DNA from 3 places in the Allobosea sp. PAMC 26642 genome. Region 3 is predicted to be linked to each of the others. Evidence: predicted binding sites of a transcription regulator. Region 3 holds the regulator's gene; each other region holds the start of a gene.
What was found. The regulator PhoB, encoded in region 3, activates phosphate uptake and scavenging genes when phosphate is short. The targets are predictions, from matches to a motif close to TGTCATNNANCTGTCAT.
Positions count from the first base shown of each region.

Region 1 (7,979 bases), 2.4 Mb from region 3:
TGGCTGTCCCAGGAGCCGGTGATGGTGACCTTCTCGCCGTCGATATCCTCGGTGCGCAGGGTCTTGCCGAGCCGGCCCTCGTTGCGGGCGATCAGCTTGGAGGCGGTGGCGAGGATATGGCCGGTCGAGCGGTAGTTGCGCTCCAGCCTGACGACGGTGGCGCCCGGAAAATCGTGTTCGAAGCGCAGGATGTTGTCGACCTCGGCGCCGCGCCAGCCATAGATCGACTGGTCGTCGTCGCCGACGCAGGCGATGTTGCGCCGCCCCTGGGCAAGCAGGCGCAGCCAGAGATATTGCGCGACGTTGGTGTCCTGATACTCATCGACGAGGATGTAGCGGAAGCGCTCGTGATAGACCGCCAGCACATCGGCGTGGTCGCGGAACAGTGTCAGGCAGTGCAGCAGCAGGTCTCCGAAATCGACGGCGTTCAATGTCTTCAGCCGGTCCTGATAGGCGGCGTAGAGCGTGCCGCCCTTGCCGTTGCCGAAAACCGCAGCCTCGCCCGCTGGGACATCCCTGGGCGCGAGCCCACGGTTTTTCCAGCTGTCGATGAAGCCCGCCAGCATCCGGCCGGGCCAGCGCTTCTCGTCGATGCCCTCGGCCTGGATGACCTGCTTCATCAGGCGGATCTGGTCGTCGGTGTCGAGGATGGTGAAGTCGCTGCGCAGGTCGAGCAATTCGGCGTGGCGGCGCAGGATCTTGGCCGAGATCGAGTGGAAGGTGCCCAGCCACGGCATGCCCTCGGCGACCGGGCCGACGAGATGGGCGACGCGCTCCTTCATCTCGCGCGCGGCCTTGTTGGTGAAGGTCACCGACAGGATCTGCGAGGGCCAGGCCTTTGAGGTCGCGATCAGATGGGCGATGCGGGTGGTCAGCACCCGGGTCTTGCCGGTGCCGGCGCCGGCCAGCACCAGCACGGGTCCGTCCGTCGCCTCGACGGCGAGCCGCTGCTCGGGGTTGAGCCCGGCGAGATAGCCCGCGCTGGGCGCCGCGGCTGCACGCGCGGCGAGGCCGCCGGGGCGGGGCAGGGGGGCGGATGTGGTGCTGTGGTCGGACAAGGACGGCGCCGTTCGATCGTGATTCGTTCTGGCGTCAATATAGGGTGTCGGGCGGGGATTGCGCGGCCTTCGTCATTCCGGGCGACCCGCAGGGGCAAGCCCGGAACCCATACGAACAGGGTTGTTCTTTAGGGGCGCTGATCGTAGCGCCTCGTCTGACCGTCGCAGTGGTTATGGGTTCCGGGCTCCTGGATGCGCCAAGCCCCGGAATGACGAAGGGCTTGCGATCGCGGCGCCCCGCGAGACAGTCCTACGAATGCGCGCCGCCGGCCTCGCTGCCCCAGAGCTGGTTCAGCCGGCTGTCGCGGCCGCAGCCGGTGCGGTAGATTTTGTAGCGGATCGGGTTCTTCTGGTAATAGTCTTGATGGTAGTCCTCGGCCGGGTAGAAGGCCGTCTGGGCCACGATCTCGGTGGTGATCCGGCTCTTGAAGCGCCCGGACTTCTCCAGCTCGGCCTTCGAGGCCTCGGCCAGCTTTCGCTCCTCCTCCGAGCCGAAATAGATGCCGGCGCGATACTGGCTGCCCTTGTCGCAGAACTGGGCGTTTGCCGTCAGCGGGTCGTGGTTGCGCCAGAAGACGTGGAGCAGTTTCTCGTAGGTCACCTTGGTCGGGTCGTAGACGATCTTCATCGCTTCGGTGTGGCCGGTCTTTCCGGCCGAAACCTCGGCATAGGTCGGGTTCGTGGTGGTCCCGGAGGTGTAGCCCGACGTCGTCGAGAGCACGCCGGGCAGCGCGTCGAAGGGCGGCTCCATGCACCAGAAGCAGCCGCCGGCGAAGATCGCCGTGGCCGTCGTGGCAGGTGCCGGCTTGGCCTGTTGGCCGAAGGCCGTGCCCGAGGCTGCCAGCGCCACGAAGCCGAGCGCCGCGAGAAGAGCACGGCGTCTCACGACGCCGCGTCCGTGCCGGCCGCAGGTTCGAAGTTCATGGCCACGCCGTTCATGCAGTAGCGCAGGCCGGTCGGCGGGGGGCCGTCGGGAAAGACGTGGCCGAGATGGCCGCCGCAGCGGGCGCAATGAACCTCCGTGCGGACCATGCCGAACTTGCGGTCCTCGGTGACGCCGACGGCGCCTTCGAGCGGCTTGTCGAAGCTCGGCCAGCCGGTGCCGCTCTCGAATTTCTTGCCGGTGGTGAACAGGGGATTGTCGCAGCCGGCGCAGGTGAAGGTCCCCGCGCGCTTTTCGTAGTTCAGCGCGCAGGAGCCGGCACGCTCGGTGCCGTGCTGGCGCAGCACGCGATACTGTTCCGGCGTCAGCAATTCGCGCCATTCGGCGTCGGTGTGGGTGACCGCGAAATCGCCGGGCTCGTCCTTGTCCCGGCTGAACAGACCCATCAGGCTCATCTGGTCACTCCTCCGCTCGCAGCGATGTCAGGTTATGACCGCAATATGGGGATCATCGTCGCGAAATTCAGCTGTTGGCAAATCTCGCATATTCACGATCGCGTGGCAGTCGGGGTCCACTTCCGACAAAGCGCGTCACCCTACCGTCACGCGACTCCTCTAGTCGGCTCGCCACCGCAATGGAGCCGCGCGAGGGGCTGATGAGTATGCAGACGGCGCGCACGGTGCGGCGGGATACGACGCTCGGATTGACCTCGGCGGTCCACCGCAACAAGCCTCTCTCCAGGGCCGGGCTGCTGGAGCGGATGTTCACGCTGGCCTTTTCGGGCCTGGTCTACCCGCAGATCTGGGAAGATCCGGTCGTCGATATGGAGGCGCTCGCGCTGAAGGCCGACGACCATGTCGTCGCCATCGCGTCGGGCTCCTGCAATATCCTGTCATATCTGACCGCGGATCCGGCGCGGATCAGCGCCATCGACCTGAACGGCGCCCATATCGCGCTGGGCAAGCTCAAGCTCGCGGCGCTGGCGCGGGTGGACGACCACGCCGCGTTCCTGCGCTTCTTCGGGCAGGCGCAGTCGCCCGCCAATGTCGCGCTCTATGACGAGGCGATCGCGCCGCATCTCGACCCGGTCTCGCGCAGCTACTGGGAAGGGCGCGGCCTGAACGGACGTCGCCGGATCAACGTCTTCGCGAAGAATTTCTATCGCTATGGCCTGCTTGGCCGCTTCATCGGAGCAGGGCATCTGCTCGGCCGGGCACTTGGGCACGACCCGCGCGCGATGCTCGAAGCGCGCGACATGGCCGAGCAGCGCGTGCTGTTCGACCGGCATCTCGCGCCGGTCTTCGACCGTCGCCTGATGCGCTGGCTGGTGCGCCAGCCCGCCTCGCTCTACGGGCTCGGCATCCCGCCGGCGCAGTACAAGGCCTTGGCGGCGGATGGGCCCGACGGCATTCGCGGTGTGCTGCGGCATCGGCTGGAGCGGCTTGCCTGCGGCTTCGATCTCAAGACGAACTACTTTGCCCGGCAGGCTTTCGGGCGCGGCTACGAGCAGAGCCCGGATGCGGCGCTGCCGCCCTATCTGCAGCCGCAGCATTTCGCGGCGGTAAAGGCGCGGGTGGGGCGTGTCGGCTATCATCAGAGTGCGATCACGTCGCATCTCGCGGCGCAGCCGGCCGAGAGCTGCGACGCCTATGTGCTGCTCGATGCGCAGGACTGGATGAACGATGCCGATCTGACGGCGCTGTGGACGCAGATCACCCGAACCGCGAAGCCGGGCGCGCGCGTGATCTTCCGCACCGCCGCCGATGAGCGCCTGCTGCCGGGCCGCGTGCCGGACGCGATCCTGAACCGCTGGCACTACGAGGCGGAGAAAAGCCGCGAACTCGGCGCGCGCGACCGCTCCTCGATCTATGGCGCCTTTCATCTCTATGTGCTGGGGGCCACAGCGTGAGCGAGGCCGCCTCTCGCGGCGAAGCTGCAGGCCTGATGGATGCGATGTATCGCCATCAGCGCCACATCTACGATGCCAGCCGCAAGTTCTATCTTCTCGGGCGAGACGAACTGATCGCCGGCCTGGCGCCGCCGCGGGGCGGCAGCATCCTGGAGATCGGCTGCGGCACGGGACGCAACCTGATCAAGATCGCGCAGACCTATCCGGGCCGCGCCTGTCATGGACTCGACGTTTCGGACGCGATGCTGGCAACGGCGCGGCAGTCGGTCGCAAGGGCTGGACTCTCGGGGCGTATCGTCCTGGCTCAGGCGGATGCGACCGGTTTCGATCCGCAGGCGTTGTTTGGCCGGGCCGGCTTCGACCGGATCGTGATCTCCTATGCGCTGTCGATGATCCCGCCTTGGCGCGGGGTGGTCGAGGAGGCGATGCGCCGACTGTCTCCGGACGGTGAATTGCATATCGTGGATTTCGGCGACCAGCGGGGGTTGCCAGCGCCGTTCAGGGCGGTGCTGAACCGCTGGCTCGCGCTGTTCCACGTCACGCCGCGGGGCGAGCTTGCGGCCGTTCTGGACGATGTCGCGCGCTCCGGGGGGGCGGCCGTTCTAACCGACGCACTCTATGGCGGTTATGCCGCGCTGGCGCGGCTTCGCCGCGTAGCCTGAGCGCGAGCGTCCATCGATCCGACGCGTCAGGCTTGCCGGACTCGACGATGCGATCGGCTCCATGCTAGCGCCGGTAGGATGAGCCAACCCGGAGACACGGACGCGCAGGCTGGGTTCGGGCGCATGTGCGACCGGCTGAGGCAGCTCTATCACGGGCGCTCACGGGCCGCTTTGCGCTTCCAGATGGCGGCGGCCATCATCGATGTTCTGATCATCGCCTTTTTCATAGCGGCTCCGCTGATCCGGGACCGTCCGGCCTTTTTGTGGATCGATTATTCGATCGCAGCCATCCTGATGGTCGAGATCGCGGCCCGGATGCTCGCCTCTTCGAACGTGCTGCGGCTGCTGCGCCAGCCGACCATGCTGCTCGACCTGTTCATTCTGGCCACGCTGCTCGCCCCGCATTGGCTGGACAATTTCGGCTTCTTGCGAATCCTGAGGCTTTGGTCGCTGTCGCAGCGTGGCTCGATATGGGCGCAGCTGCGGCAGACGCGCTTTCGCGCATGGGAAGATGCCGCCAAGGCGGTGATCAACCTCGCGACCTTCCTCTTCGTGGTCACGGGCTTCATCTACAGCTTCTTCTTTGCCGGACGGCCGGGCTTAGAAGGCTATGTCGACGCCTTCTATTTCACCGTCGCGACGATGACGACCACGGGGTTCGGCGACATCGTCCTGCCCGGTATCGCGGGCAAACTCACATCGATCGCGGTAATGATCGTCGGCATCTCACTGTTCGTGCGTCTGGCGCAGGCCGTTTTCCGGCCGAACAAAGTGACATTCCCGTGTCCGCGCTGCGCCCTGCAGCGCCACGAGCCCGATGCCGTGCATTGCAAGGCCTGCGGCCATGTCCTGCAGATCCCCGATCCCGATTGAACGGAGTCAGTCGGCTGACGCCGACAAGCTGTCGCAGTCAGTGCCGCGTCTCGGTTTCGGTCTCTTGCTCGCTCGTCATGGCTTCGACCGTGATCGCGGTCTTGCGCGGCATCCCGATGATCCGTCCGATCGTGGCGGGCAGCGGCATCATGCTGTGGGCTGCCTTCATCAGCGCGATGTTGGCCAGGATGTCGGGCGGGAAGGGCGTCACCTTCCGGGTTGTCATATCGACATGCAGGGACAGGTTCTCGCTGGTGGCGGCGAGCCAGCCCTCATGGGCATGGCGCATTTCCAGATAATAATGCAGCCGCTTGTCGTCGAAGGCGATGAGTTGGGCGGTGACGCGGACCTGATCGCTCTCGGTCAGCTCGCGCTTGTAGAGGATGTGGCATTCGGCCGCGAAGAAGGAGGCGTGGCGGGTATCGACATAGCTCTGGTTGAGGCCGACCAGCGAAAAGACCTCGTCGGTCGCCCGGTCGAACAGCACATGGTAATAGGCCATGTTGAGATGGCCGTTATAGTCGATCCATTGCGGTTCGACCCGCATCATCGACGAGACAAAGGGTGCGAAGAACAGCGCCGGAGCGCGGATCTCGTCTGTCATAACCATCTCCTGCCGCCGCCGCCGGCCGGCATCCTATCCGTCGATGGCGCGGTCGCCGAAGCGGCTGCGCCTTTCGAATGCGTGTTCTATGGTGCGCGAAACGCGCCTGCCGTCTATGACGAGGCGCAGGATGATGACACCCGACTTCGCCAAGGTCGGTCGCGTGATCCTGTGGACCGCTGCGAATTCGACCAAACCCAAGTTAAGCGCCAAAATCGGACGATGACAATGAGCCTTCCCGCCGCAGACCATGACACCGCCGCGCCTGTTGCAACGCTGCCGCCATCCGCCGCGGCGGTTGCCGCCGTCACGCGGGCGCTGGCGGCGTCCTTCGGCAATCGTCTGGTCACCAGCCTGGCAGTCCGTCAGCAGCATGGCCATACGCTGACCTGGATCCCGAACCAGCCGCCGGATGCGGTGGTGTTTCCGCACAGCACGCAGGAGGTCTCCGAAATCGTCACGCTTTGCGGCCGTCATGGCGTGCCCGTAATCGCCTTCGGCACCGGCACTTCGCTGGAAGGCCATGTGAATGCCCCCTATGGCGGCGTCTGCATCGACATGAGCCAGATGAAACAGATCCTGGCCGTGCACGCCGAGGATCTCGACGTCGTCGTCGAGGCCGGCGTCACCCGCAAGGAGCTGAACGAGCATCTGCGCGACCAGGGCCTGATGTTCCCGATCGACCCGGGCGCCGACGCCTCGATCGGGGGCATGGCGGCGACGCGGGCCTCGGGCACCAATGCGGTGCGCTACGGCACGATGAAGGACAATGTGCTGTCCCTGACCGCCGTGATGGCCGACGGGTCAATCGTCAAGACCTCGACGCGGGCGCGCAAGACCTCTGCCGGCTACGATCTGACGCGGCTGCTGATCGGTTCGGAGGGCACGCTCGGCATCATCACCGAGATCACGCTGAAGCTGCACGGCATCCCCGAGGCGATCTCGGCCGGCATCTGCCCGTTCCCGTCCGTGAAGGCGGCTTGCGACGCGACCATCGTCACCATCCAGTCGGGCCTGCCGGTGGCACGGATCGAACTGCTCGACGAGGTGATGATCCGCGGCGTCAACCTTCATTCCAAGCTTGGCCTGCCCGAGACGGTGATGCTGTTCGTCGAATTCCACGGCACGGAAGCGGGGGTGAAGGAGCAGTCGGAGCGCTTCGGCGAGATCGCGGCGGAGTATGGCGGCGGGCCGTTCGACTGGGCGACCAAGGCGGAGGATCGCTCGAAACTCTGGCAGGCGCGGCACGACGCCTATTGGGCGGCGCGGGCGCTGCGGCCAGGCGTGGAGTCGGTCGCGACCGACGTCTGCGTGCCAATCTCGCAACTGGCCGATTGCGTCGAAGAGACCAAGCGCGACATCGAGGCGAGCGGGCTGATCGCGCCGATCGCGGGCCATGTCGGCGACGGCAATTTTCACACCCAGCCGCTGGTCGATCTGACCGACCCCGACGAGGTCGCGCGCGCCGAGGCCTTCATCGAGCGGCTTGTGAAGCGTGCGCTCGCCATGGGCGGAACCTGCACCGGCGAGCACGGCGTCGGCCAGAAGAAGATCAAATATCTCGAGGCCGAGCATGGTGCGCCTGCGCTGGCGGTGATGCGCCTGCTGAAGCGTTCGCTCGATCCGCAGAACATCCTCAATCCCGGCAAAATCCTCACCCTGTGACGCTTGCGCAGCCCGCCACCATTCATCATATGGCCGGAATGTCGTGATCTTGCCGCGACTTGGCGGCATAATGGCTGGGCCATGATCCTTTTTGAGAAACGAAACCTCCGGTGCGCGAGAGCCTGACAGTTCTGGCCGGTCTGCTGGTGCTGACGCTGCTCGCGGCCCTGATCGGACCGGGCTTCGTCGACTGGCGCATGTACCGTCCGCAGATCGAGCAGCGTCTCAGCACGGTGCTCGGCGTCGAGACACGCGTTGCCGGCGGCATCGGGCTGACCCTGCTGCCGTCGCCGCGGGTGATGCTGTCGGATGTCCGGATCGGCGG
Region 1 covers NZ_CP014301.1:2,152,564-2,160,542, reverse strand. The annotation lists gene AXW83_RS10230 (ATP-dependent helicase) at 1-1,058, opposite strand, end outside; gene msrA (peptide-methionine (S)-S-oxide reductase MsrA) at 1,309-1,944, opposite strand; gene msrB (peptide-methionine (R)-S-oxide reductase MsrB) at 1,941-2,396, opposite strand; gene AXW83_RS10215 (BtaA family protein) at 2,597-3,850, shown strand; gene AXW83_RS10210 (class I SAM-dependent methyltransferase) at 3,847-4,512, shown strand; gene AXW83_RS10205 (potassium channel family protein) at 4,591-5,385, shown strand; gene AXW83_RS10200 (thioesterase family protein) at 5,423-5,989, opposite strand; gene AXW83_RS10195 (FAD-binding oxidoreductase) at 6,218-7,654, shown strand; gene AXW83_RS10190 (AsmA family protein) at 7,765-7,979, shown strand, end outside.
Region 1: the regulator PhoB is predicted to act here: its motif matches at 2,530-2,546, upstream of AXW83_RS10215 (BtaA family protein).

Region 2 (7,979 bases), 1.5 Mb from region 3:
ATGGACGATCTTGTTGGCGACGACGTTGCGGGCGGCGATAAAGCCTAGCGGGAAGGCCAGGATCGCCGCGAGGATGGTGCCCAGGAAGGCGATCGCGATGGTCTCGAACAACGCCTTGACGAAGAGGGTGGCGCGGGCCAGCGAACCGGGATCGGGCGGCAGCATCAGCACAACGAAGGTGCCGAGATTGCCGAGGCCGGCGATGATCCGCGCCAACGAGACTTCGAGCGTGGTCAGGCCGTAGACGAAAAGCCCGAGCAGCCCGGCGACGACTACCAGCGTCACCAGCCGTGTCCGGAGCGAGCCGTCGATGGCGGTCTTGTGGCGAGCGACGAGCGCGGCGCGGTCGCCGGTCGAGAGAGCGAGCGTCATCGGCCGTGCTCCAGGCTCAGCAGCGCATGGCGCAGGCGCTCGGTTCCGTAGTCGATCAGCATCACGGTGACGATGATCAGCAGCAGGATCGCGCTGATGTCGCTGAAGTAGAATTTGCGGATGGCCTCGATCAGGTCCTGGCCGATGCCGCCGGCCCCGACGAAGCCCATGATAGAGGCGCCGCGCACATTGATCTCGAAGCGCAGCAGCGAATAGCTGGCGAAGTTCGACAGCACCTGCGGCACCACGGCGAAGCGGATGGTCTGCCACCAGCCGGCGCCTGTCGCGGTCAGGCCGTCGACCGGCTTCATGTCGATGTTCTCGACCACTTCCGAGAACAGCTTGCCCATGGCGCCCATGGTGTGGATCGCGATGGCGAGCACGCCGGGCAAGGGCCCGAGCCCGAAGGCGATGACGAAGATCAGCGCGAAGACGATTTCGGGAACAGTGCGGCTGAATTCGAGGAAGCGCTTGGTGGCAAAGCGCAGCCAGCCGGATTTGCCGAGATTGGCAGCGGCGACAAAGCAGAGCAGGAAGCCGCCGACCGCGCCGATGATCGTGCCGGTATAGGCGATCAGGATGGTTTGCCAGAGCAGCTTCAGCCAGCCTTTCCAGCCCCAGTACCATTCGGCGAAATCGGCACCCAAGCTGTTCCAGCGAAGGACGGGCATGGTCTCGAGAATGTATTTCGGGAAGCGCCAGGCGTTCTGCGCGAATTTACCGGGATCGACCTCGGAGCCAATCGCTGCGAGCCAGACACAGGCGGCGAAGATCGCAACGCCGATCAGGGTCTGCCGGCGTTTGGCCGACATCGCCTTTCGGTAGGTCTCGGAATGAGCGCGGATTTTGGGATCGGCGCTATCGAGGGCGAGGGTCATTCGGCTGTTGCCTTGCCGCGTGAGGCGCGGGAAACCCCTCTCCTTTAAGGAGAGGGGCAGGGGAGAGGTGACGGCCCTTGGAGCAGAGTGGCTTAGCGGACAGGGACGCTGCGGTCAGGGCGCAGCCCGAACTTCGAGCGGCCTTCGCCTGACCCTGCCCTCTCCCTCCGGGAGAGGGCTCCCCGTGTTTTACTCTGAGAGGGACGTGCTCCTGACTTACGACGCTTTCTTGCGGCGCAGCGCGTCGACGAACTTGTTGAGTTCGATGATCGGCTCATAGGCCTTGTTGTCGATGGCGACGAGCGGGCCCTGCTTGCCTTCATAGATCTTGTCGAAGGCGACCTTGTCCTGGGTGGCGAGGTTCAGGACCGAGTCGCGGATTTTGGCCTTGAGGTCGGTCGGCATGTCCGTGAGATAGGCCATCGGCGAGTTCACGATCTGCTCGGATTTGTAGATGATCCGGAAATCCTCGGCCTTGACCATGTTCTTGCGGGCCATGCGCAGGAGGTTGGATTCCTGCTCGTCGTTCCACCAGTTGGCGGCGACGTCGACCGTGCCCTGACCGAGCGCGATGACGGCGTTCTCGTGGCTGCCTGTATAGACGACCTTGGAGAAATAGGTCTCCGGGTCGATCTTCATGCCGTCGAGCGCAAAGCGCGGCACGTTGTTGCCCGAGGTCGAGTTAGGATCGACGAGGCCGAGATTCTTGCCCTTCAAATCTTCGATCTTCTGGTAGGGCGAATCCTTCTTCACGTAGAAGACCGAGTAGTAGCCCTTGGTGCCGTCGATATTGGTCTCGATGGCGAAGGCGTCGATCTTGGCGCCGGTCATCAGGGCGCGGGCGAAGGAGGAAGGGCCATACATGCCGATATGGATGTTGCCGGCGCGCTGGCCCTCGATCAAAGCGGCATAGTCGCTGGCGATGCGCAGCGTGACCTTGGTGCCGAGCTCCTTGGCGAGGTAGTTGACGAAGGGGGTGTAGCGCTCGACGACGCCCGAGGCGTTCTCGGCCGGGATGATTGCGAAGACGATCTCGGGATATTTCGCCTTCCAGTCCTGGGCAAGGGCGGGGGCCGCAAGCGATGCGGCGAAGCCGGCAGCGGCAAGCGTGAGGGTATGACGACGGGTCAGCATGGTGTGCTCCTGTTGCAGTCGGTTCGTGTTGTGATCTTCAGGCGTTGGCAGAGGCGATAGTCGACTCAGGCGGCATTCTGCTTGGCGCGCCGGGCTTCTTCGCCGGCGATGACGTCGAGCGCGTCGAGTGCTTCGGCGCCGGCATCCCTGGCCTCGATGCCGTAAAGCGCGGCCGCGACCTCACTGGTCAGCTGATGCGGCGGGCCGTCGAAGACGACCTTGCCGGCGGCCATGCCGATCAGCCGGTCGCAGTATTTCGACGCGATATCGAGGTGATGCAGGTTGCAGACGACGGTGATGCCATCCTCGCGATTGATCCGGAATAGCGCGTCCATCACCACCTGAGTATTGCGCGGGTCGAGCGAGGCGATCGGCTCGTCGGCGAGGATGATCTTGGGCTCCTGCACCAGGGCGCGGGCGATGGCAACGCGCTGCTGCTGGCCGCCCGAGAGCGTCTCGGCGCGCTGGGACAGCAGATGGCCCATGTCGAGCCGCTCCAGCGCGGCGATGGCGCGGATCTTGTCGTCTTGCGAGAAATGCTTGACCAGGGTCAGCATGGCGGAGCGGTGGTTCAGCCGGCCGAGCAGGACATTGGTCAGCACGTCGAGGCGGCCGACAAGGTTGAACTGCTGGAAGATCATCGCCGTGTCGCGGCGCCAGGCGCGCAATGCCGCGCCGTGCAGTCCCGTAACGTCGCGATCCTCCGAAAGGATGCGGCCCGCGCTGGGCTCGGCGAGGCGGTTGATCATGCGCAGCAGCGTCGACTTGCCCGCGCCCGAGCGGCCGATGATGCCGACCATCTCGCCTTTGGGGAGGTCGAGCGTGACATTGTCCACGGCAGCCTTATCGCTGAAGCGCTTGGTCAGGCCTTCGATGCGCAGCATGCCGGGGTTCCGCTCGCCTGCCGGGCGCGACATTGCCCGGCGGCTTGTGGCCGGGCGGGGTCGCGCTCCTGAACAGGATGATCAGCTAGACAGAGCAGATGACAGGGTGGTGACAGGGCCGAGCGGCGTCGACATCCATAGCGATGTCAGGCGCCGCGCAGCAGCATGTCGACGCAGGCGCCGACATAGGCCTTTCGCTGCGCGGCCGGGACCGGCTTGACCCCGAGCAATCCGCGAATCTGGTGGAAGCCCCGCAACATTCCGACGAACTGCTCGGCCATGACCCTGGCCTGCTTCGGGCCGACCGGCTGCTTCAGGCCGTCACCGATTTGTGATCGCTGTGTGAGCAGGGTGGCAAGATCGTCGATCATGCGCAGGGCGCCCGCTTCATAGGCGGCGCGGCCGAGTTCCGGGAACTGCGAGGCGGCGCTGACGATGAGCCGGTGCAAGTCAAGCGAGGCGGGGTTTGTCATCATCGCGAGCGCATCCTCGCCGAGGCGCAGCAGGACGCTGCGAAGGTCGCCATGTCCTGCCGGCTGCTTCAGCGGAATCGTCAGCTTTTCGGTGAGTTCGGCCGAAATCGCGCGAAACAGGGCCTTCTTGTCGGCGAAGTGGCTGTAGATGGTCTGCTTGGAGACGCCGGCGCGATGCGCGATCTGGTCGAGGCTGGCGCGCTCGAAGCCCTCCGCCAGGAACATTTCCGACGCGGCCTTGGTAATCGCGTGGTGCTTGTCGGGACGCGATTTCTCCGCTGGCAAGCGCCTTGCTTGCTCTCCGGTCGCGACCGGGTCCCGGAGTGAGGTTGATTCAGCCATGCTTCCGCCCATATGGTCTCTTATCAAACTGGACCGTCCAGTCCAAGTTAGTCACGCTGCCCCGGAGCGTCCAGTCCTATGAAGCGGTTTGCCCTTCTCCTTCTCGTGGCCGGCCTGGCCGGTGGCGGCTATTATGGCTACCGCCATTTCAGGGCCGGTGCGGAGCCGACACAGGCGCGCGCCGCGACGGCACCGCAGACCACGGGCGTGCCCATCGAGATCGGCAAGATCGAGGTCGCGACCGTCAACGAGGAGGTCGAGGCGCTCGGTACCCTTGCGGCGGATGAATCCGTGGTGATTGCGCCGGAGATCGCGGGTCGCGTCATATCGCTCGGCTTCAAGGAAGGCGAGCGTGTCAAAAAGGGACAGGAGCTGGTCAAGCTCGACACAGCCATCCTCGATGCGGAACTCAAGCAAGCCCAGGCGGATCTGAGCCTGGCGCGCGACACCTTCCAGCGCAACCAGTCGCTGGTCCAGCGCGGCGCGGGCACGCAGGTCGCGCTCGAACAGGCCACGGCCCAGCTCGCCTCCAACGAGGCGCGGGTCCAGCTCTCGCAGGCCAAGCTGGCGCAGTCGACGATCGTGGCGCCTTTCCACGGTGTCGTCGGCCTGCGCTCAGTCGGCGTCGGCGATTATGTCTCCGTCGGCAAGACGCTGATCACCCTGACCAATATCGACCCGATCAAGGTCGATTTCCGCGTGCCCGAAATCTTCCTGTCGCGCGTCAAGGTCGGCCAGCCGATCCAGGTCAAGGTCGACGCCGTGCCGGGCCGCGATTTCGAGGGCAAGATCTTCGCGATCGACCCGGTTGTCGACATCAACGGCCGTGCCATCCGGCTGCGCGCCGCGATCCCCAATGCCGATCTGGTGCTGAAGCCCGGCCTGTTCGGGCGCATCGTCATCGTCGTCGATCAGCGCGAAAACGCCCTGATCGTGCCGGAGACTGCGGTGGTGCCCGACGGTACGGGCAAGATCGTCTACATCGTCGAGAACGGCAAGGCCAAGCGCGTGCCCGTCCAGCTCGGGCGACGCCTGCCCGGCAAAGTCGAGATCGTGAAGGGCCTGACAGCGCAGATGCAGCTCGTTAGCGCCGGCCAGATGCGGCTGCGCGACGGCGCGACGGTCTCGATCAAGAACGCGCCGGCGCCGGTGCAGACCAGCGCGCTGCCGGTCGCGCAGCCATGAGCCTGTTCGAGCTCTTCGTCCGCAGGCCGGTCCTCTCGACCGTTCTGAGCCTGCTCGTCGTCCTGATCGGCATCGTCTCCTATGGCCGGCTGACGGTGCGCGAATACCCTAATATCGACGAGCCGATCGTCTCCGTCCGCACGACCTATGTCGGCGCCAGCGCCGAGATCATCGAGACCCAGGTCACCCAGATCCTGGAGAACTCGATCGCCGGCATCGAGGGCATCGAGATCATCTCCTCGACCAGCCGCCAGGAGAGCAGCAACATCTCCGTGCGCTTCCGGCCAGATGTCGACCCCGACGTCGCGGCGTCGGACGTGCGCGACCGGGTCGGCCGCGTGCGCGGCCGCATGCCGACCGAGATCGACGAGCCTATCATCGCCAAGGTCGAGGCCGACGCGCAGCCGATCATGTATCTGTCGCTGACCAGTTCGCGGCACAACCCGCTCGAGCTGACAGACTTCGCCGACCGTTTCATCACAGACCGCGTCCAGAACATCACCGGCGTCGCCGAAGTCCGCATCCAGGGCGAGCGGCGCTACGCCATGCGGATCTGGCTCGATCGCTCGCGCATGGCGGCCTATGCCATCACCGTGCAGGAGATCGAGGCGGCGCTGCGCTCGCAGAACGTCGAGATCCCCTCGGGCCGGATCGAAAGCAACAACCGCGAATTCACCGTGCTGTCGCAGACCAGCCTGACGACGCCCGAGCAGTTCGGCGAGATCGTGGTCAAGGACGTCACTGGCTTCCCGGTGCGGATGCGCGACATTGGCCGGGTCGAACTCGGCGCGCTCGCTGAGCGCAATGCGGCGTGGTTCTCGGGCAAGCCATCGGTCACGATCGGCATCGTCAAGCAGGCCACGGCGAACCCGCTCGACGTGTCGTCGGGCATCACGGCCGCGCTGCCGGGGATCACCGAGGATCTGCCCGACGGCATGAGCATCGCGACCTCCTACGACACCTCGATATTCATCGATCGCTCGATCAAGGCGGTCTACACCACGATCGCCGAGGCCGTCGTGCTCGTCGTGCTGATCATCTTCCTGTTCCTGCGCTCGCTGCGCGCGACGCTGATTCCGCTCGTCACGATCCCGGTCTCGCTGATCGGCGCGTTCGCGCTGATGTATGCCTTCGGCTTCACCGTGAACACGCTGACGCTGCTCTCGATGGTGCTGGCGATCGGGCTCGTGGTCGACGACGCGATCGTGGTTCTGGAAAACGTCCATCGCCATATCGAGGACGGCATGGAGTCGAATGCGGCGGCGATCCGCGGCATCAAGGAGATCGCCTTCGCGGTCATCGCGATGACACTGACGCTGGTTGCCGTCTATGCGCCGATGGCGTTCTCGACGGGTCGTACCGGCAAGCTTTTCGTCGAATTCGCGCTGACGTTGGCGGGCGCCGTGCTGGTCTCGGGCTTCGTGGCGCTGACGCTGACGCCGATGATGTGCGCCAAGCTGCTCAAGCACGAGAGTTCGCATGGCTGGCTCTACAACCTGCTCGAACGCGGCTTCGATGCGATGTCGCGCGGCTACAAGCGGTCCCTGCGCGCGGCGCTGTCGGTGCGCCCGGTGATCGTCGTGCTGGCGCTCGTGGTCGCCGGCGGCAGCTATTTCTTCTTCACAAGCCTGCGCTCCGAGCTCGCGCCGGTGGAGGATCGGGGCACGGTCACGGCCATCGGTGTCGCGCCGGAGGGGGCGACGTTGGCCTTCACCGCCGATTATGCCCGCCGCGTCGAGGATTTCTTCTCGAAGCTGCCGGAGGTGCAGAACTATCTCGTTATCGTCGGTTTTCCTGATGTGACGCGGGCCATCGCCTTCGCCCGGCTGAAGCCGTGGGAGGAGCGCGGCCGCAAGCAGCAGGACATCGTCGCCGATATCAACAAGGGCCTGTCGCAGATTCCCGGCATCCGGCTGTTCGCGACGAACCCGCCTTCGCTCGGCGGTGGCGGCGCCAATACGAAGCCGGTCGAATTCGTGCTGCGCTCGGCCGAGCCCTACGAGCAGATCAAGGGCTATGTCGACCAAGTCCTGGCCGAGGTCTCGGGCTCGCCGGTGCTGACCAATCTCGAATCGAACCTGATCCTCGACAAGCCGCAGCTGAAGGTCTCGATCGACCGGCAGCGCGCTGCCGATCTTGGCGTCGGCGTCGACGTCATCGGACGCACTATGGAGACGCTGCTGGGTGGACGCCAGGTGACGCGCTTCAATATGAACGGCGAGCAATACGACGTCGTCGTTCAGGTCGAGGGTCAGGATCGCAATACGCCCCAGGCGCTGCAGACGATCTATCTGATGGGCCGCAATGGCGCGGTCGTGCAGCTGTCGAGCCTCGTCAAGATCGAGGAGAACGTCGCGCCCAAGGAGCTGATCCGCTTCAACCAGCTGCGTTCGGCGACGATCACGGCGGTGCCAGCGCCCGGCTATTCGCTTGGCGACGCGCTGGCCGTGCTGGAGCGGGCGGCGGCCAAGGTGCTGCCGACCACGGTGCAGATCGACTATTCCGGCCAGAGCCGCGAATTCAAGCAGTCGGGCTCGTCGATCGCGATCGTCTTCCTGCTGGCGCTGGGCTTCATCTATCTGGTCCTGGCGGCGCAGTTCGAGAGCTTCGTGGATCCGATCGTGATCATGGTCTCGGTGCCGCTGTCGCTGACGGGCGCATTGGCGGCGTTGTGGTTCACCGGCGGCACGATGAACGTCTACAGCCAGATC
Region 2 covers NZ_CP014301.1:2,986,826-2,994,804, reverse strand. The annotation lists gene phnE (phosphonate ABC transporter, permease protein PhnE) at 1-372, opposite strand, end outside; gene phnE (phosphonate ABC transporter, permease protein PhnE) at 369-1,250, opposite strand; gene phnD (phosphonate ABC transporter substrate-binding protein) at 1,467-2,384, opposite strand; gene phnC (phosphonate ABC transporter ATP-binding protein) at 2,450-3,268, opposite strand; gene AXW83_RS14410 (TetR/AcrR family transcriptional regulator) at 3,415-4,026, opposite strand; gene AXW83_RS14405 (efflux RND transporter periplasmic adaptor subunit) at 4,162-5,268, shown strand; gene AXW83_RS14400 (efflux RND transporter permease subunit) at 5,265-7,979, shown strand, end outside.
Region 2: the regulator PhoB is predicted to act here: its motif matches at 3,367-3,383, upstream of phnC (phosphonate ABC transporter ATP-binding protein).

Region 3 (7,979 bases):
CGCCGGGCTTGAGGTCCGGGGCGGCGGCGTTCGGGGCTGTCTCGCTCATGGCGCGGACCATAAGCAACCGGCGCCGGGCGGTCTATCGCAGAGGCGGCGCGATCCGCAAGAAGCTGTCAGGAGTGGCCATGGCGTCCTGCTCGGGCTTGACCCGAGCATCTCTTCGACAGTGCCTTCTCGTCCTGAGATTCTCGGGTCTGCGCTTCGCGTCGCCCGAGAATGACGGTAGCGCCCTATTTCGTGATCGTATCGATCTCGGCCAGATCCTCGGGCGACAGCACCCAGTCAGCTGCTTTCACATTCGCCGCGATCTGCTCTGGCCTGGTCGCGCCTGCGATCACGCTGGAGACCACCGGCTGGGCCGCCAGCCAGGAGAAGGCGAGCTCGACCAGCGTCCGGCCCCGCGACTCGCAGAAATCCGCCAGCTTCTCGGTCTTGTCCCAGTTGGCGTCGGTCAGGACTTCCGCAGCGCGCGGCGCCTCGCGCGTCATGCGCGCGCCCTCCGGCAGTGGGGCGTTGCGCTTGTACTTGCCGGTGAGAAGGCCGTTGGCCAGCGGAAAATACGGCAGGAGCCCCATGCCGTAGTGACGGGTGGCGGGCAGCAGGTAGCTCTCGGCCCCACGCTTGAGCAGGCTGTACTCGTCCTGGCACGAGGCGAAGCCGGTAACGCCCAGATCGCGCGCCGTCCAGGCGGCATCCGCCACCTGCCAAGGCGCGAAATTCGAGCAGCCGATATAGCGCACCTTGCCCTGACGGATCAGGTCTTCGAGCGTCCGCAGCGTCTCCTCGATCGGGGTCAGCGAGTCGGGCCGATGAATCTGGTAGAGGTCGATCCAGTCGGTCTTCAGCCGCTTCAGCGAAGCCTCGACCGCGTTCATGATGTAGTGCCGCGAGCCGCCCTTCATCGTGCCGGCTTCGTTCATGTCCATGCCGAACTTCGTCGCCAGCACGATGTCCTTGCGGCGCGCGCCGAGCAACTGGCCGAGCACGGTCTCGGAGCCGCCGCGATTGCCGTAGACATCGGCGGTATCGAACAAAGTGATGCCGTTCTCGATCGCCGCATCGACGACCTTGCGTGCCGCGTCGTCATCGATCCGGCCGCCGAAATTATTGCAGCCGAGGCCGACGAGCGAAACGCGAAGGCCGGAGCGACCGAGATTGCGGGTGAGCATGGGAAAGCGTCCTTCATGGCGAATGATGCAAGGGACCAGACCCGGACGCCGTTCGCAATCGCCATGGACGCAGGGCCGCCGCGCGACGCGAACGCCTCACCCCCGAGCGAATGTCTCGTCGAAGGCGTAGCCGGCGCCGCGCACGGTGCGCAGCGGGTCTTTCGTATTATCCGGCGTGATCGCCTTGCGCAGGCGTCCGACATGGACGTCGACAGTGCGCTCGTCGATATAGACGTCGCGGCCCCAGACGGCGTCGAGCAGCTGAGCGCGCGAATAGACCCGGCCCGGCGCCTGCATCAGGAATTCGAGCAGCCGGAACTCGGTCGGTCCCAGATGCAGCTCGGAACCCGAGCGGCGCACGCGCCGCGTCGTGCGGTCGAGTTCGAGATCGCCGGCTGCCAGCAGCCCCGCGACGTGGCCCGGCTTGGCCCGGCGCAGCAGCGCCTGAATGCGCGCGATCAGCTCGGGCAGAGAGAACGGCTTGACGACATAGTCGTCGGCCCCGGTGGCGAGACCGCGCACCCGCTCGGTCTCCTCGCCGCGAGCCGTCAGCATGATGATCGGCACGCGCTCGGTGTCGCGCCGCGCCCGCAGGCGGCGGCAGAGCTCGATGCCCGACAGGCCGGGCAGCATCCAGTCGAGCAGCACGAGATCGGGCGTGTTGTCGCGCAGGTGCAGCTCCGCATCGTCCCCGCGCGCAACGCTGTCGACCTCGAAGCCCTCGGCTTCGAGATTGTAGCGCAGGAGCAGCGTTAGCGGCTCCTCGTCCTCGACGATCAGGATGCGTGCGGGCATGGCGGGTTTCCAGATGTTGGGCGGTTCCCTGCGCGTCATTCTCGGGATTGACCCGAGAATCCCTCACACCAGAACCCTCTGGTGTCCGAGATGGTCGGGTCAAGCCCGACCATGACGCGACGGGTGTCAGCTCCCGAGCACTGCCTCGACGCTGATATCGGTCGTGTCGAGCTTGGGCCGGTTCAGGTCCAGCGACTCGCCGGTGACGAGATAATGGATCGTCTCGGCGATGTTGGTGGTGTGGTCGCCGATACGCTCGACGTTCTTGGCGCAGAACAGCAGATGCGTGCAGAAGGTGATGTTGCGCGGATCTTCCATCATGTAGGTCAGCAACTCGCGGAAGAGCGAGGTGTAGAGCGCGTCGATCTCGCCGTCGCGGTGCCAGACTTCCATCGCCTTCTGCTCGTTCCCAGCGGCATAGGCGTCGAGCACGTCCTTGAGCTGGGCCTGGACGAGGCGGCTCATATGCTCCAGCCCGACCACGGCGCGGTGCGGCGGCTGGAACTGGCCGGAGATGGCCACGGCGCGCTTGGCGATGTTCTTGGCGAGATCGCCGACGCGCTCGATGTCGGAGGCGATGCGGATCGCCGAGATCAGTTCGCGCAGATCGTTGGCGAGCGGCTGGCGGCGCGCGATGGTCAGCACGGCGCGTTCTTCGACATCGCGCTGCAGGTTGTCGAGGCGCTGGTCGGCGCTGATCACCTTCTGGGCCAGCGCGGTATCGCGGCGCACCAGCGCCACGGTGGAATCGCCGAGCATACGCTCGGACATCCCGCCCATCTCGGCAAGGCTGCGGCGCAGCGCTTCAAGTTCGGCGTCGTAGGAGCGGACGATATGGTCGGTCATCGGCGTGTGTCCCTGTGCAGAGCGGAGTTCGATTCAGCCGAAGCGGCCGGTGACGTAGTCCTGCGTCTGCTTCTTGGCGGGGTTCATGAAGATGGTGTTGGTCGGAGCGAACTCGATCACCTCGCCGAGATACATGAAAGCGGTGTACTGCGAGATGCGCGCCGCCTGCTGCATGTTGTGGGTGACGATGACGATGGTGAAGTCGGTCTTCAGCTGCTCCAGCAGATCCTCGATCTTGCCGGTCGAGATCGGGTCCAGCGCCGAGGTCGGCTCGTCGAACAGGATCACCTCGGGCTTCTGCGCAATGGTGCGCGCGATGCACAGGCGCTGCTGCTGGCCGCCAGAAAGGCCCATGCCCGACGCCTTGAGCTTGTCCTTGACCTCATCCCAGAGCGCGGCGCGGCGCAGGGCGCCCTCGATGCGGTCGTCGAGCTCGGATTTCGGCGGCTTCTCATACAGGCGGATGCCGAAGGCGACGTTGTCGTAGATCGACATCGGGAAGGGTGTGGGCTTCTGGAAGACCATGCCGATGCGCGAGCGCAACTCGTTGACGTCGATGTCGTTGGAGATGACGTTGCGGCCGTCGAGCATGATCTCGCCCGTCGCGCGTTGCTCCGGATAGAGCGAGTAGATGCGGTTGAAGATGCGCAGCAGGGTCGACTTGCCGCAGCCCGAGGGGCCGATCAGCGCCGTGACATGGCGGTCGCGGAAGTCGAGGTTGATGCTCTTCAGAGCCTTGTGCTCGCCATAGTAGAAATCGAGGTTCTTGACCGCGATCCGGACGGGGGCATCGGCGTCGAGCGATTGCGGGCTCAGTTCAAGAGTCGAAAGCATCGACAGGTTCCTTCAGATCGGACGCGACGGGTCTTGGCGTCGGCTTTTACTTGGAGCCGCGCACGATGCGGCGGGCGATGATCGAAAGCAGCAGGATCGAGACCGTGATGATCAGCGAACCGGCCCAGGCGAGCTCCTGCCAGTTCTCATAAGGAGCAGAGGCGAACTGGTAGATCGTCACGGGCAGGTTGGAGACGCCGCCCTTGAGCGTGGGCGAGAACCAAAAATTGTTGTTCAGCGCGGTGAAGATCAGCGGCGCGGTTTCGCCGGCGATGCGGGCGAGTGCCAGCAGGATGCCGGTGACCATGCCGGATTTCGCCGCCCGCCAGGTGATCGAGGTGATCACGACAGAGGGCGGCGCGCCGAGCGCCGAGCCTGCCTCGCGCAGCGGACCGGGCACGAGCCGCAGCATGTCCTCGGTGGTGCGCACGATCACCGGGATCGCGATGATGCCGAGCGCCACGCCGCCGGCCCAGCCGGAATAGCCGCCCAGCGGCTCGACCATGATGACGTAGACGAACAGGCCGATCAGGATCGACGGTGCCGAGAGCAGGATGTCGTTGATGAAGCGAATCAGGTCGGCGAGCTTCGAGCCCTTGCCGTATTCGGCGAGATAGGTCCCTGCCAGAACGCCGATCGGCGTCGCCACGACGATGCCGAGGAAGGTCAGCACGATCGAGCCGACGATGGCGTTGGCGAGACCGCCGCCCTCGGAGCCGGGGCCGGGCGTGACCTGGGTGAAGGTCGCGACGGACAACCCGCCGATGCCCTTCACGATCAGCATTCCGAGGATCCAGAACAGCACGAAGATCGCCAGGAAGGTGAAGCCGGTGGCGATGACGCGCATCAGCTTGTCGGCGGTGCGGCGCGACTGGCGGACGCGGCCCCATTCGGCATGGGGAAGGGCGCGGACGGTGGACGGTGTCGTCAGGCTCATGACCAGCTCGCTCAGTAGGCTTTGACGCGCGACACGAGGATGCGCGCAATGACGAGGACGACAAAGGTGACGAAGAACAGGATGCAGCCGAGCGCGATCAGCGCGTTGAGCTGCAGGCCCATGGCCTCGTTGAATTCATTGGCGATACGCGAGGCGATCGTCGAGCCCGGATCCATGATCGAGGCCGAGAGGCGGTTCGCATTTCCGACGACGAAGGTCACGGCCATGGTCTCGCCGAGCGCGCGGCCCAGCCCCAGCATGACCGCGCCGATGATCGAGACGCCGGCCTGCGGGACAAGCACGTGGCGCACGACCTCCCAGGTCGTCGCGCCGATGCCATAGGCGCTCTCGCGCAGCACGGAGGGGATCTGGTCGAGCATGTCGCGGGTGATCGAGGCGATGAAGGGGATGATCATGAAGGCGAGGATGATGCCCGCCGTCAGGATGCCGAGCCCCGAGGGCGAGCGCGAATACAAAACCGTGCCGACGATCGGTAGTCCCTCGACGATGTTGGAGAGCGGAATTTGCACATAGGCCGCGAACAGCGGCACGAAGACGAACAGGCCCCACATGCCGTAGATGATCGAGGGCACGGCGGCGAGCAGTTCGATCGCGGTGGAGACCGGCTGCTTGAACCAGGGCGGCGCGAGCTGCGTCAGGTAGACCGCGATGCCCAGGGACAGCGGCACGCCGATCACCAGCGCCAGGAAAGCGGTCGACAGCGTGCCGACGATGGCAGGCCAGGCGCCGTACTGGTCGTTCTGGGTGTCCCAGACGCTCGAGGTGATGAAGCCGATGCCCATCTCGCGGAAGGCAGGCCAGCCGCCGACCACCATCGAGAACATGATGCCGGCGAGCAGCACGAGCACAAAGAGTGCCGAGAGGAAGCTCGCATTGCGGAAGATGATGTCGAAGGTGCCCTTGGGCGTCTTGCGCTGGATCGGCGCAGCCGGGATGTCCATTTGGTTTGTCACGGCTGTCATCCGTGGAACTCCGGTCAAAGCAAAACAAATCGAGGCAAGAAGAAGCGAGGCGGGGAGAGGCGAAAGCGATCGTTATCTCTGGATCGAACCCTCATCCCGAAGAGCGGGTATGAAATAAACCGCTCCTCGGGATGAGGGTCGAGAGAGGCGAAGCGGGATGAATCCCGCTTCGCCCTTGGATCGACGATCAGAAGATCGGCTTGCCGGCCGGGTCGGTGACGCCCTTCCAGGCGTTGCGGACCTGATCCTTGACGGCGGCCGGAAGCGGCACGTAGTCGAGGTCGAGAGCGAGCTTGTCGCCGTTCTTGAAGGCCCAGTCGACGAACTTCAGCGCGGCCTGCACTTCTTCCGGCTTCTCCGGCTTGGCGTGGACGAGGATGAAGGTCGCGGCTGTGATCGGCCAGGCCTCGGCGCCCTTCTGGTTGTTCAGCGAGATGCCGAAACCGGGAGCCTCGTTCCAGTTGGCGTTGGCGGCGGCGGCCTGGAAAGCCTTGTCGTCGGGCGCCGGGAAGTTGCCGTCCGCGTTCTGGAGCAGCGCGTAGTTGAGCTTGTTCTGCTTGGCATAGGCGTACTCGACATAGCCGATCGAATTGGCGACCTGCTTGACCGAAGCCGAGACGCCTTCATTGCCCTTGCCGCCGATGCCGACAGCCCACTGGACCGACTGGTTGGCGCCGACCTTGGACTTCCACTCGGCCGAAACCTTGGAGAGGTAGTCGGTGAAGACATAGGTCGTGCCCGAGCCGTCCGAACGGTAGACGGGGTTGATGTTGGCGTCGGGCAGGGTCACGCCGGCATTGAGCGCGACGATCTTGGGGTCGTTCCACTTCTTGATGTCGCCGAGATAGATCGCGGCGACGATCGGGCCGGTCAGCTTGAGCTTGCCGGCTTCGACGCCGGCGACGTTGATCGCGGGGACGACGCCGCCCATCACGGTCGGGAACTGGATCAGGCCGTCCTTGGTCAGGTCCTCGCCCTTGAGCGGGGCGTCGGTCGCACCGAAGGCGACGGTCTTGGCCTTGATCTGGCGAATACCGCCGCCAGAGCCGATCGACTGATAGTTGAGACCGATATTGGTCTCTTTCTTGAAGGCCTCGGCCCACTTGGCATAGATCGGGAAGGGGAAGGTCGCACCGGCGCCGGTGATGTCGGCGGCCTGGGCGATGCCCGACAGGCCGACGGTCGCCGCCGCGAGAATGAGAATTTTGCGCATTGAGGGGTCCTCGTTGGGTCGCAAGTTTCAGCGCCCCGTCAGAACACCCTCAGTATGACAGGTGCATGACATTCCGTCATCAAAGCTGTCACAAACCGTTATGCGGTGTTGCGGGGCTGCGTCCCGAAGCGCGGCAAAATCGCACGGAATGTCGCGCCTTGCCCCAGCGAACTCTCGATCGTCAGTCGTCCGCGATGGCGCAGGACGATGTGCTTGACGATGGCGAGCCCCAGCCCCGTGCCGCCCGCCTCGCGGCTGGCGGCGGTATCGACCCTGTAGAAGCGCTCGGTCAGGCGCGGCAGATGCTCGGGTGCGATGCCCGGCCCATCGTCCCGCACGCTGACGCTGGCCTCTGCGGGCCCGCCGAGCACCTCGATCGCGACCTCGCCGTTTGCCTTGCCGTATTTGATCGCGTTCTCGACCAGGTTTTCCATCAGCCGCAACAATTCGTCGCGATCTCCTGCGACCTTGACCGGTTCGGGTGGCACCTCGAGCCGGAGCGTGACGTTGCGCTCGCGCGCCATCAGCGTCAAAGAGTCGACGATCTCGCGCGAGATGCCGGCGAGATCGACCGGGCTGTCGGGCGCCAGATGCGCGCGCAGTTCGATGCGCGAGAGCGAGAGCAGGTCGTCGACGAGGCGGGCCATGCGCAGCCCCTGCTCGCGCATGATCGCCAGGAACCGGTCGCGCGCGCCGGCATCGTTGCGGGCCGGACCCTGCAGAGTCTCGACGAAGCCGAGCAGCGAGGCCAGCGGCGTGCGCAGTTCGTGGCTGGCATTGGCGACGAAATCGACGCGCATTCGCTCGGTCACGCGCTGCTCGCTGAGATCCTCGAAGGTCAGCAGCACGGGCCGCCGCCAGCCGGCGCCTTTCAGCGCGGCGATGTGGATGCGGAAGGTGCGCTCGACCGGCACGCGCTCGATCAGCTCGATGACGCGCCGCCCGCCCTCGCGCGAGACCTGGTCGACCGCCCCGAGCAGGTCGGGATCGCGCATCACCACGGTCAGCGGCTTGCCGATATCGAGGCCCGGCACCAGTGCGCGCAACGCCGGGCTCAACGCCTGGGCCAGGCCCTGCGGATCAAGCAGGACGACGGCGGCGCCCAGCGCCTCGATCAGAGCGAGCGTTGGACCGGTATTGGGGTCGACCGTATCGAGCATCGGGACACGAGAACCTTGCGCAGGCGGCAGGCAGGGAAG
Region 3 covers NZ_CP014301.1:4,505,797-4,513,775, forward strand. The annotation lists gene polA (DNA polymerase I) at 1-49, opposite strand, end outside; gene AXW83_RS21570 (aldo/keto reductase) at 234-1,172, opposite strand; gene phoB (phosphate regulon transcriptional regulator PhoB) at 1,269-1,967, opposite strand; gene phoU (phosphate signaling complex protein PhoU) at 2,094-2,813, opposite strand; gene pstB (phosphate ABC transporter ATP-binding protein PstB) at 2,847-3,647, opposite strand; gene pstA (phosphate ABC transporter permease PstA) at 3,694-4,584, opposite strand; gene pstC (phosphate ABC transporter permease subunit PstC) at 4,596-5,567, opposite strand; gene pstS (phosphate ABC transporter substrate-binding protein PstS) at 5,755-6,780, opposite strand; gene AXW83_RS21605 (ATP-binding protein) at 6,879-7,940, opposite strand.